DNA from 2 places in the Pseudonocardia sp. Cha107L01 genome. Region 2 is predicted to be linked to the other one. Evidence: predicted binding sites of a transcription regulator. Region 2 holds the regulator's gene; the other holds the start of a gene.

Region 1 (4,414 bases), 550 kb from region 2:
TGGCGGGACTGCACCACCCGGTCGGCCAGGTAGCGCAGCGGCGCCCCGATCGCGCCGCCGAGCAGCACCAGGAGCACGGTCATCGGTCCGCCCCCGAGAACAGCCCGCCGGCCGCGCGGGTCGCCAGGATGCCGACCCAGGTGGCGGCCAGCGCGGCGACCAGGGTGCCCAACAGGTAGCCGAGGGCGACGCCGACGGCGTGCGCCGCGAGCAGGTGCTCGACGTCCACCGCGTAGGTGGAGAATGTGGTGAACCCGCCGAGGATGCCGGTGACCAGGAACGGCCGGGCGAGCGGGTGCGGTGTTGTCAGCTCGGTGAGCACCACGATCAGCACGCCGATCAGCAGCCCGCCGACCACGTTGGTCAGGAACGTGGCCAGCGGGAAGTGACCGGGTACCGGGGGGATGGCGAGCGCCAGGCCGTACCGGGCCAGTGCGCCCAGCGCGCCGCCGGCGGCCACCGCGCCGAACGCCGGACCCTGCCCGGCGAGTGGTCGTGCCGGCACTGTCACCGCGTACCTCCCTGCCCTCGGCGACAGATCATCCCCCGGCCGCCTCGACGGTCCACTTTCGAGGTGGCGCAGACGTGGTGCAGGCCACGTCACCTGCGCAAGCATGGCGCTTGCTCTAGCTAGCACAGTGGCGTACTGTCGGTATTCGTAAGGACAGAAACCAGGGAGGTGGTCGAGATGAGCAAGGCCGAGCAGAACCCGGTCGAGCAGGTCGGCCACGCCGTGGGGCAGGCCGTCGAGGACATCGGCGCCTACATCAGGCAGCAGCGGGAGGGCGCGCACGTTTCACTGCGCCAGCTCGCCAGGGTGGCGGGGGTCAGCAACCCGTACCTCAGCCAGGTGGAGCGGGGCCTGCGCAAGCCGTCGGCGGAGATTCTGCAGCAGATCGCCAAGGGGCTGCGGATCTCGGCGGAGGCCCTCTACGTCCGCGCCGGGATTCTCGAGCAGCGGCCGGCCAGTGCGGTCACCGATGCGGTATTCGCCGACGACGAGCTGACCGAGCGGCAGAAGCAGGTGCTGCTCGACATCTACCAGTCGTTCCGGCGCGAGAACGATGCGGCGAAGCCGGCCGACTGGGCGCAGGCCGTTCAAGTCGACAGTGCTGTTGACCCGGTAGTCGACCCCACCGCGGTCGACCAGCACAAGAGCTAGCCCGTCCGTCCGGAAACACACTTGAGCGCGACACCCACCGGGCCAGTCGCGGAATCCATGCAACAGGAAAGGTGACCATCATGGCTGTTTCGCTGCCGACCTCGGCCGACGTCCGCAAGGTTCGTACCCGGGCCAACAAGGTCGTGACCACCCAGCTCGACTACGTCCGTACCCCGTTCCTCGCCTGGGTCGGTGCCGGTGACCTGGCCGTCAACAAGGTCAACGACGCCGTCGCCAAGGCCCGCACCCAGGCCGCCGAGCGCCGCGAGCAGGCCCAGGCCCGCGCGGAGAAGCTGCAGAAGCAGGCTCAGGCCCGCGCGGAGAAGCTGCAGAAGCAGGCCGGCGATCTGCCCGCCGAGCTGCGCGAGAAGCTGACCGCCGAGGAGCTGCGCAAGCGCTACGAGGAGGTCAGCGAGCAGGCCCGCAAGGCCTACACCGAGCTGGCCGACCGCGGCGAGGTCACCATCGAGCGGATCCGCAAGCAGCCCCGCGTCGCCAAGGTGATCACCGCCGTCGAGGACGCCACCGAGCGTTTCGACAAGAACGTCGAGAAGGTTGTCGACGACGTGCACGACGCCGGCGAAGAGGTCCTCGGCCGGGTCAGCACCGAGACCCGTTCGGTGGGTGAGCGGGCCGCCCGCGCCACCAAGCGCTTCTCCAGTGAGGCCGCCGAGACGGTGACCAAGGCCGGCGCCGAGCTGGCCGAGGAGCTCACCGAGGCCGGTGACGAGGCCGCGCACACCACCCGCAGCGTCACCCGCAAGGCCGCCAACCGGACCGCGCCGCGCAAGCCCGCCGCGACCACCACCCGGCGCGCGAACGGTTCCCGCACCACCAAGTGACCCAGTGCACGACCAGTGAGACCAGTCGAACCCCGGAGCCTCCCGCCCCGGGGTTCGACCGCGTCCGGGGTCGGCGCCGGTCGGTTTACCGGACGGGAGTGCGCCACAGTGTGCGGCGCACGTAGTCTGGCCTGGTGCAGCTGCTCTACTCCCTGGACGTCTACATCATGCTGGCGTGCTGGATCGCCGGCATTCCGGTCGGCGCGTACGCGTTCATCCACGCTGTCCGGTCCCGTCCGGATGCCTTCACGGCGGCGGACAAGCTGACCAAGCCGGCCTGGCTCGGTATCACCGGCGGCGGGCTGGCTCTGCTGCTGATCTGCCGGGACGGGCCGATCACGCTGTTCTGGCTGGTCGGGCTGATCGCCGTGCTGGTTTATCTGGTCGACGTGCGACCCAGTTTGATCGAGGTGCAGGGCGGCCGGCGCTGAGCGCCGGCGCTGAGCACCGGCCCTGAGCACCGGCGCTGAGCCGGTGCCCCGCTTCTCCGAGCCCGATCCTGGTCGCGACCGGCGACCGATTCGCGAATTTCGCCCTGAGCGTAGTGCGCTCAACTTCTCTGCGCGGCCCGGAATGTAGGCAACGGTGTAAGCGTTGCAACGGGCATGACAGACACGCTGAAGCTCCCGGTCCTGCCACTGACCGATTCGGTCGTGCTGCCCGGCATGGTTGTCCCCATCCGCCTCGACCAGCCCGAGCCACGGGCCGCGGTGGACGCCGCGCAGAACGGTTCCGAAGGTGAGCGCCGGATCCTCCTGGTTCCCCGCCCAGATGGCCACTACGCATCCGTCGGCACGATCGCGGTGCTCGAGCAGGTCGGCCGGATGCCGACCGGCGAGCCCGCCGCTGTGGTCCGCGGTGAGCAGCGCGCCCGCATCGGCTCCGGAGTGACCGGGCCGGGTGCCGCGCTGTGGGTCGAGGCCACCCCCATCCCCGACAACACGGTGAACGGCCGCACCGAAGAACTGGCCAAGGAGTACAAGGCGCTCGTGGTGTCGCTGCTGCAGCGGCGCAACGCCTGGCAGGTCATCGACTCGGTGCAGCAGATCACCGACCCCGGTCAGCTCGCCGACACCGCCGGCTGGTCCAGCTGGCTGGACACCGAGCGCAAGTTGGCGCTGCTCAACGAGATCGATGTGACCATGCGGCTCGAGCTGCTGATCGGCTGGACGCGCGAGCACCTCGCCGAGCAGGAGGTCACCGAGAAGATCGCGGACGACGTCCGCGAGGGCATGGAGAAGACCCAGCGCGAGTTCCTGCTGCGCCAGCAGCTGGCCGCCATCCGCAAGGAGCTGGGCGAGGACGAGCCCGAAGGTGCCGACGACTACCGCACCCGGGTCGAGTCCGCCGACCTGCCGGACCACGTCCGCAAGGCCGCGCTCACCGAGGTGGGCAAGCTGGAGCGGGCGTCGGACCAGAGCCCCGAGTCGGGCTGGATCCGGACCTGGTTGGACACCGTGCTGGACATCCCGTGGAGCGAGAGCACCACGGACAACGACGACCTGGCCGCCGCTCGGGCGATCCTGGACGCCGACCACGCCGGGCTGGACGACGTCAAGGAGCGGCTGATCGAGTTCCTGGCCGTCCGGGCGCGGCGCAACCGTCGTGGACTGGGCACCGTCGGGGGCCGTGGTTCGGGCGCGGTGTTGTCCCTGGTCGGGCCTCCCGGTGTGGGCAAGACGTCACTGGGTGAGTCGGTCGCGCGGGCGATGGGCCGCAAGTTCGTCCGGGTCGCCCTCGGTGGTGTCCGGGACGAGGCCGAGATCAGGGGCCACCGGCGCACCTATGTCGGCGCCCTGCCCGGCCGGATCGTCCGGGCCATCCGGGAGGCCGGTTCGATGAACCCGGTCGTGCTGTTGGACGAGATCGACAAGGTCGGCAGCGACTACCGGGGAGACCCGACCGCCGCCCTGCTCGAGGTGCTCGACCCGGCGCAGAACCACACGTTCCGCGACCACTACCTCGAGGTGGACCTGGACCTGTCCAACGTCCTGTTCCTCGCCACCGCCAACGTCTACGACACCATCCCCGGCCCGCTGCTGGACCGGATGGAGATCGTGACGCTGGACGGCTACACCGAGGCGGAGAAGGTCGCCATCGCGCGCGACCACCTGCTGCCCCGGCAGATCGAGAAGGCCGGGCTGGAGCCGTCCGACGTCGAGTTCAGTGAGGTGGCCCTCGGCATGATCGCCGCCGAGTACACCCGCGAGGCCGGTGTGCGGCAGCTGGAGCGGGGCCTGGCCAAGACCCTGCGCAAGGTGGCCGTGACGCTCGACGCTGCCGATGCTCGTACCGCTGGCTCTTCGGGAGAGGCGATCGAGCGGCCGGTGCACATCGACGCCGACGCCCTGGTCAAGTACCTGGGCCGGCCGCGGTTCACCCCGGAGTCCGCCGAGCGCACCTCGGTGCC
Region 2 (4,414 bases):
GAGGTCAAGGACGACGTGAACGGCGCGCTCGGCGAGGCCCAGGAAGCGCTCAAGGGCACCGACACCGACGCCATCAAGGCGGCGATGGAGAAGCTGGCCACCGAGTCGCAGAAGCTGGGCGCCGCGCTGTACCAGCAGCAGGGCGCCGAGGGCGGGCCGGCCGGGCCAGGCGCCCCGGGTGCCCCGGGTGCCGCCGGCGCGGACGCCGGTTCGGATGACGTGGTCGACGCCGAGATCGTGGATGAGGACGACAAGAAGTGAGCGACGAGCAAAGTGGTACCGAGTACGGCCGGGACACCCGGCCCGATCGCGGTCCCGCCGAGCCCGAGCGGGTCGTGGTGCGTGACCGGCGGCGGATCGACCCGCTGACCGGTGAGGTCCGGTCGCCGGAGGGTGCACAGTCACCCGCCGGCGCCGGCCCCGGCGATCCGGCGCAGGGGGCGGCCCAGGTCGCCCCGGCGCCGGACCCGGCCGAGGAGAAGCTGGCGGAACTGTCCGCCCAGCTGGACGAGCGCACGGCCGATCTGCAGCGGGTCAGCGCCGAGTACGCGAACTACCGGCGCCGGACCGACCGGGACCGGGAGGCGATCACGGTGGCGGCCCGGGCCCAGGTGGCCGGGGAGCTGCTCACCGTGCTCGACGACGTGGTCCGCGCCGAGGCGCACGGCGACCTCACCGGCGCGTTCAAGTCGGTGGCCGACAAGCTGGTCAGCGCACTGAACAAGATCGGGCTGACCCCGTTCGGCACGGAGGGCGACGAGTTCGACCCGGCCGTGCACGAGGCGGTGCAGCACACCATGTCGCACGACGTCACCGGACCGACGGTGACTGCCGTGCTGCGGCCGGGCTACCGGCTGGGCGAGCGGCTGCTGCGCCCGGCGATGGTGGCCGTGACCGACCGCGACCCGGATGCCGGCCCGGTGCCGGAGCGGCCCACGGACGACGGAGCCGAACACGAAGGCAACAGCCAGAACTAGATCGAGAGGGGGCGCCCGGTGACCGAGCGGGACTGGATCGAGAAGGACTTCTACGCCGAGCTGGGCGTCTCCTCCGACGCATCCGCCGACGACATCAAGAAGGCGTACCGCAAGCTCGCACGCACCTTGCACCCGGACAAGAACCCTGGTGACGCCAAGGCGGAGGCCAGGTTCAAGACGGTCGGTGAGGCCTACTCGGTGCTCTCCGACACCGAGAAGCGCAAGCAGTACGACGAGACCAGGCGACTGTTCCGCTCCGGTGGCGGCGCGGGTGGCGGCTTCGGCGGCTACGGCGCCGGCACCGGGGGCTTCGGCACCGGCGCGGGAGCCGACTTCAACCTGGACGACATTCTCAACCGGACCGGGGGTGCCAGGGCCGGCGGCGGTGCCGGCGGCCTCGGTGACCTGTTCGGTGGCCTGTTCGGTGGTACCGGGCGGGGCGGCACCCGACCGTCCGGCACGGCCCGGCGGGGCTCCGACGTGGAGAGCGAGATCCAGCTGGACTTCGCCGACGCGGTGCGCGGGGCCACGGTGGCGCTGCGGCTGACCACGCAGGGCCGCTGCAATACCTGCGGCGGCACCGGCGCCCGGGTCGGCAGCACGCCGCGAGCGTGCCCGACCTGCGACGGCGTCGGCCTGGTCACCCGCAACCAGGGTGCGTTTGCGTTCTCCGAGCCGTGCCGGGACTGCCGGGGAACCGGTCGGATCATCGACGAACCGTGCCCGGAGTGCGGCGGCGAAGGGGTCACCCCGCGCACCCGCACGCTGAACGTGCGGATCCCCGCCGGGGTGACCGACGGCAAGCGGATCCGGATCAAGGGCCAGGGTGAGCCCGGTCGCGGCGGTGCACCCGCCGGCGACCTGTTCGTCCTGGTGCACGTGAACCCGGACCAGCTGTTCGGCCGCTCCGAGCGCAACCCGGACGACCTCACCCTGCGGGTGCCGGTCACGTACCCGGAGCTCGCGCTCGGTACCACCCTGACGGTGCCCACCCTGGACGGCAAGGTCTCGCTCAAGGTGCCACCCGGCACGGCGAGCGGGCGAACCTTCCGGGTGCGCGACCGGGGGGTCCGGCGGGCCAACGGCACCAGCGGTGACCTGCTGGTCACGGTCGAGGTCGCGGTGCCGAGGCAGCTGGACGAGGAGGCGACGGCCGCGCTGCGGACCTACGCTGAGTCCACCAAGTCGTTCGATCCGAGAGCTGGCCTGCTCGGTTAGCCGCACGCGCTAGGAGGGTCCTGAATGATGCCGCTCGTCGCGAGCGGTGATCCAGTCGGATGCGTCGCAAGGCGGAGGAGTGGCCGATACCGTTGTTGTATCGGCCGCGACGACAACGCCGCGAGGCGCCGACTGGGCGCCGCGCAGCAGAGCATGCGTTGTTCAGGGCGCTCCTAGGAGGGAACGAGGTGATGAGATGACCACGCAGGACCGCCCCGGCCAGGCGTCGGGGCTGCCACCGGGCACCGACCTTGACTCACCCATCTTCGTCATCTCGGTGGCCGCCGAGCTCGCCGGGCTGCACGCCCAGACGCTGCGCGGCTACGACCGGTTGGGGCTGGTCAGCCCTGGCCGGTCGGCCGGCGGTGGCCGCCGTTACTCCGCCAGGGACATCGCCCTGCTGCGTGAGGTGCAGCGGCTGTCGCAGGACGAGGGGGTCAACCTCGCCGGCGTGAAGCGGATCATCGAGCTGGAGCGCACCGTCGACGAGCTGCGCACCCAGATCGGTGCGCTACTGGACGAGTTGGCCGCCGCGCGGGTCGCCGCCGAGCAGGCCGCCGCGAGCGTGCACGCCTCCTACCGCCGTGACCTGGTCCCGGTGAAACAACACACCACGATCGCGGTCTGGCGCCCTACCCCCAAGCAACCCCCGCAACGCTGACGCCAGAGCACCAAGGTGGCCGGCACAGACCCAGTACCGGCCGCACAGACCCTGCAACCTCTGTGCGGCCCGTACTGGGCTTGTGCGCGCCGTCAGTCCATCGTGAAGGGGTCGTAGCGGATCTGGTCGAGGGGGGTGCCGGCGACGAGCATCCGGGACACAGTGGCCCGCACCATCGCCGGTGAGCCACAGACCAGCACGTCGTGGTCCTTCCAGGCGCCGTAGCGGGTGACCACGTCGGCCAGCGTGCCGGACTCGGCGCCCGCTCCGTCGTCGTCCTGCTCCACCACGGGGACCACACTCAGCCACGGGTTGGTGTAGGACAGCTGGCGCAGGCTGCCGAAGTCGTACAGCTCGTCCCAGTTCTTGCCGCCCACGAACACCTCGGTGCGCGGGTTGTCTGGGTGTTGCGACATCTCGTCCAGGATCGCCTTGATCGGTGCCATCCCGGTACCGCCGGCGACCATCAGCTGGCTGCGGCCGGACTGCCGGTTCGCCGCCATCCGGCCCATCGGGGGACCGATCCGCCAGGTGTCGCCGCGCTGGGTGTGCGCCACGATCGCCCGACTGACCCAACCGCCCTCGACCGCGCGCACGTGAAACTCGATCACGCCGTCCTGCCGGGGCGCGTTGGCCGGTGAGAGGTAGCGCCACAGCCGGGGTCGCCGGGGCGTTTCCACGCTCAGGTACTGGCCGGCCTGGTACGGGATGGGTTGCCCGGTCTGGATCTGGACCATGGCGACGTCCCAGCTCAGGCGGCGGTGCCCGACCACCCGGCCGAGCCAGGAGGCCGGTCCGCGCTCGGCTTCGGCGGAGGTGCGCATGGCTTCCGCGATCAGTCCGTAGGCGTCGGTCCAGGCCTTGGCCACCGGCGGGATCCAGGCGTTGCCCAGGTAGTGCTCGAGGGCACTGAGCAGCGCGTAGCCCACCGCGTCGTAGTGCTGGGCGATGACGCCGAACTTGCGGTGGTCGCGGCCGAGCTGGCCGAGGAACGGGATCAGGTCGTTGGGGCGGTCGACCATCTGCACCACGTGCACCAGGGCCCGCAGCAGTCGGCTGCGCTGGATCTGCATGTTGGCCGGGAACAGCTCCCGGGTAGTCGGCGCGTGTTGGAACAGCACCGCGTAGAAATGCTTGGCCAGGTCATCGGCCTGCGCCTCGACCTCGGTCCAGCTGTTCCGGATGATCGTGACCATCTCGGAGGCGCGTTCCTGGGTCGGCTGGACCTGGGGGAGATCTGTCAGCAGAGGTTGGGCGGTCATCGCAGGCGGCTGGCTCTCTCCTCGGGAAGCGGCAACGGTTCGGGGTCGCGCCGGTCTATCGGGGTTGACCGTCCGGCACCGCGACGCAAGAACGTCTCACTAAACGATCACAGTGCCCTTCACTCTTTCGGGCGGTTGGGGATGGCCGATAGTAGTGGCTGGCCGGACCGTCGAGCGCAGAGGGTGGCACTTTCCGGCCCTGAGCGTCACGACCTGGTCCTTCCGTGGCACCGTATCGAGCGTGCCACTCGACACAACGTTTCGCTCTGTGATCGCCAACGGGTTGGCCGGTGTTA

What was found. Region 2 encodes HspR, which represses chaperone genes until heat shock. Its sites were predicted from a motif close to ANNTTGAGTNNNNNNNACTCAANNT; they were not measured.
Region 1: a site for HspR is predicted at 2,537-2,561, ahead of lon (endopeptidase La). Genes of this name have one in related genera too.

The regions. Positions count from the first base shown of each region.
Region 1 covers NZ_CP199579.1:328,754-333,167, reverse strand. Annotated here, with positions in the region: gene crcB (fluoride efflux transporter CrcB) at 1-83, opposite strand, end outside; gene crcB (fluoride efflux transporter CrcB) at 80-511, opposite strand; gene ACTXG6_RS01610 (helix-turn-helix domain-containing protein) at 689-1,162, shown strand; gene ACTXG6_RS01605 (hypothetical protein) at 1,243-2,004, shown strand; gene ACTXG6_RS01600 (DUF2516 family protein) at 2,139-2,435, shown strand; gene lon (endopeptidase La) at 2,610-4,414, shown strand, end outside.
Region 2 covers NZ_CP199579.1:881,057-885,470, reverse strand. Annotated here, with positions in the region: gene dnaK (molecular chaperone DnaK) at 1-261, shown strand, start outside; gene grpE (nucleotide exchange factor GrpE) at 258-977, shown strand; gene dnaJ (molecular chaperone DnaJ) at 996-2,195, shown strand; gene ACTXG6_RS04190 (heat shock protein transcriptional repressor HspR) at 2,392-2,856, shown strand; gene ACTXG6_RS04185 (FAD-binding oxidoreductase) at 2,949-4,052, opposite strand.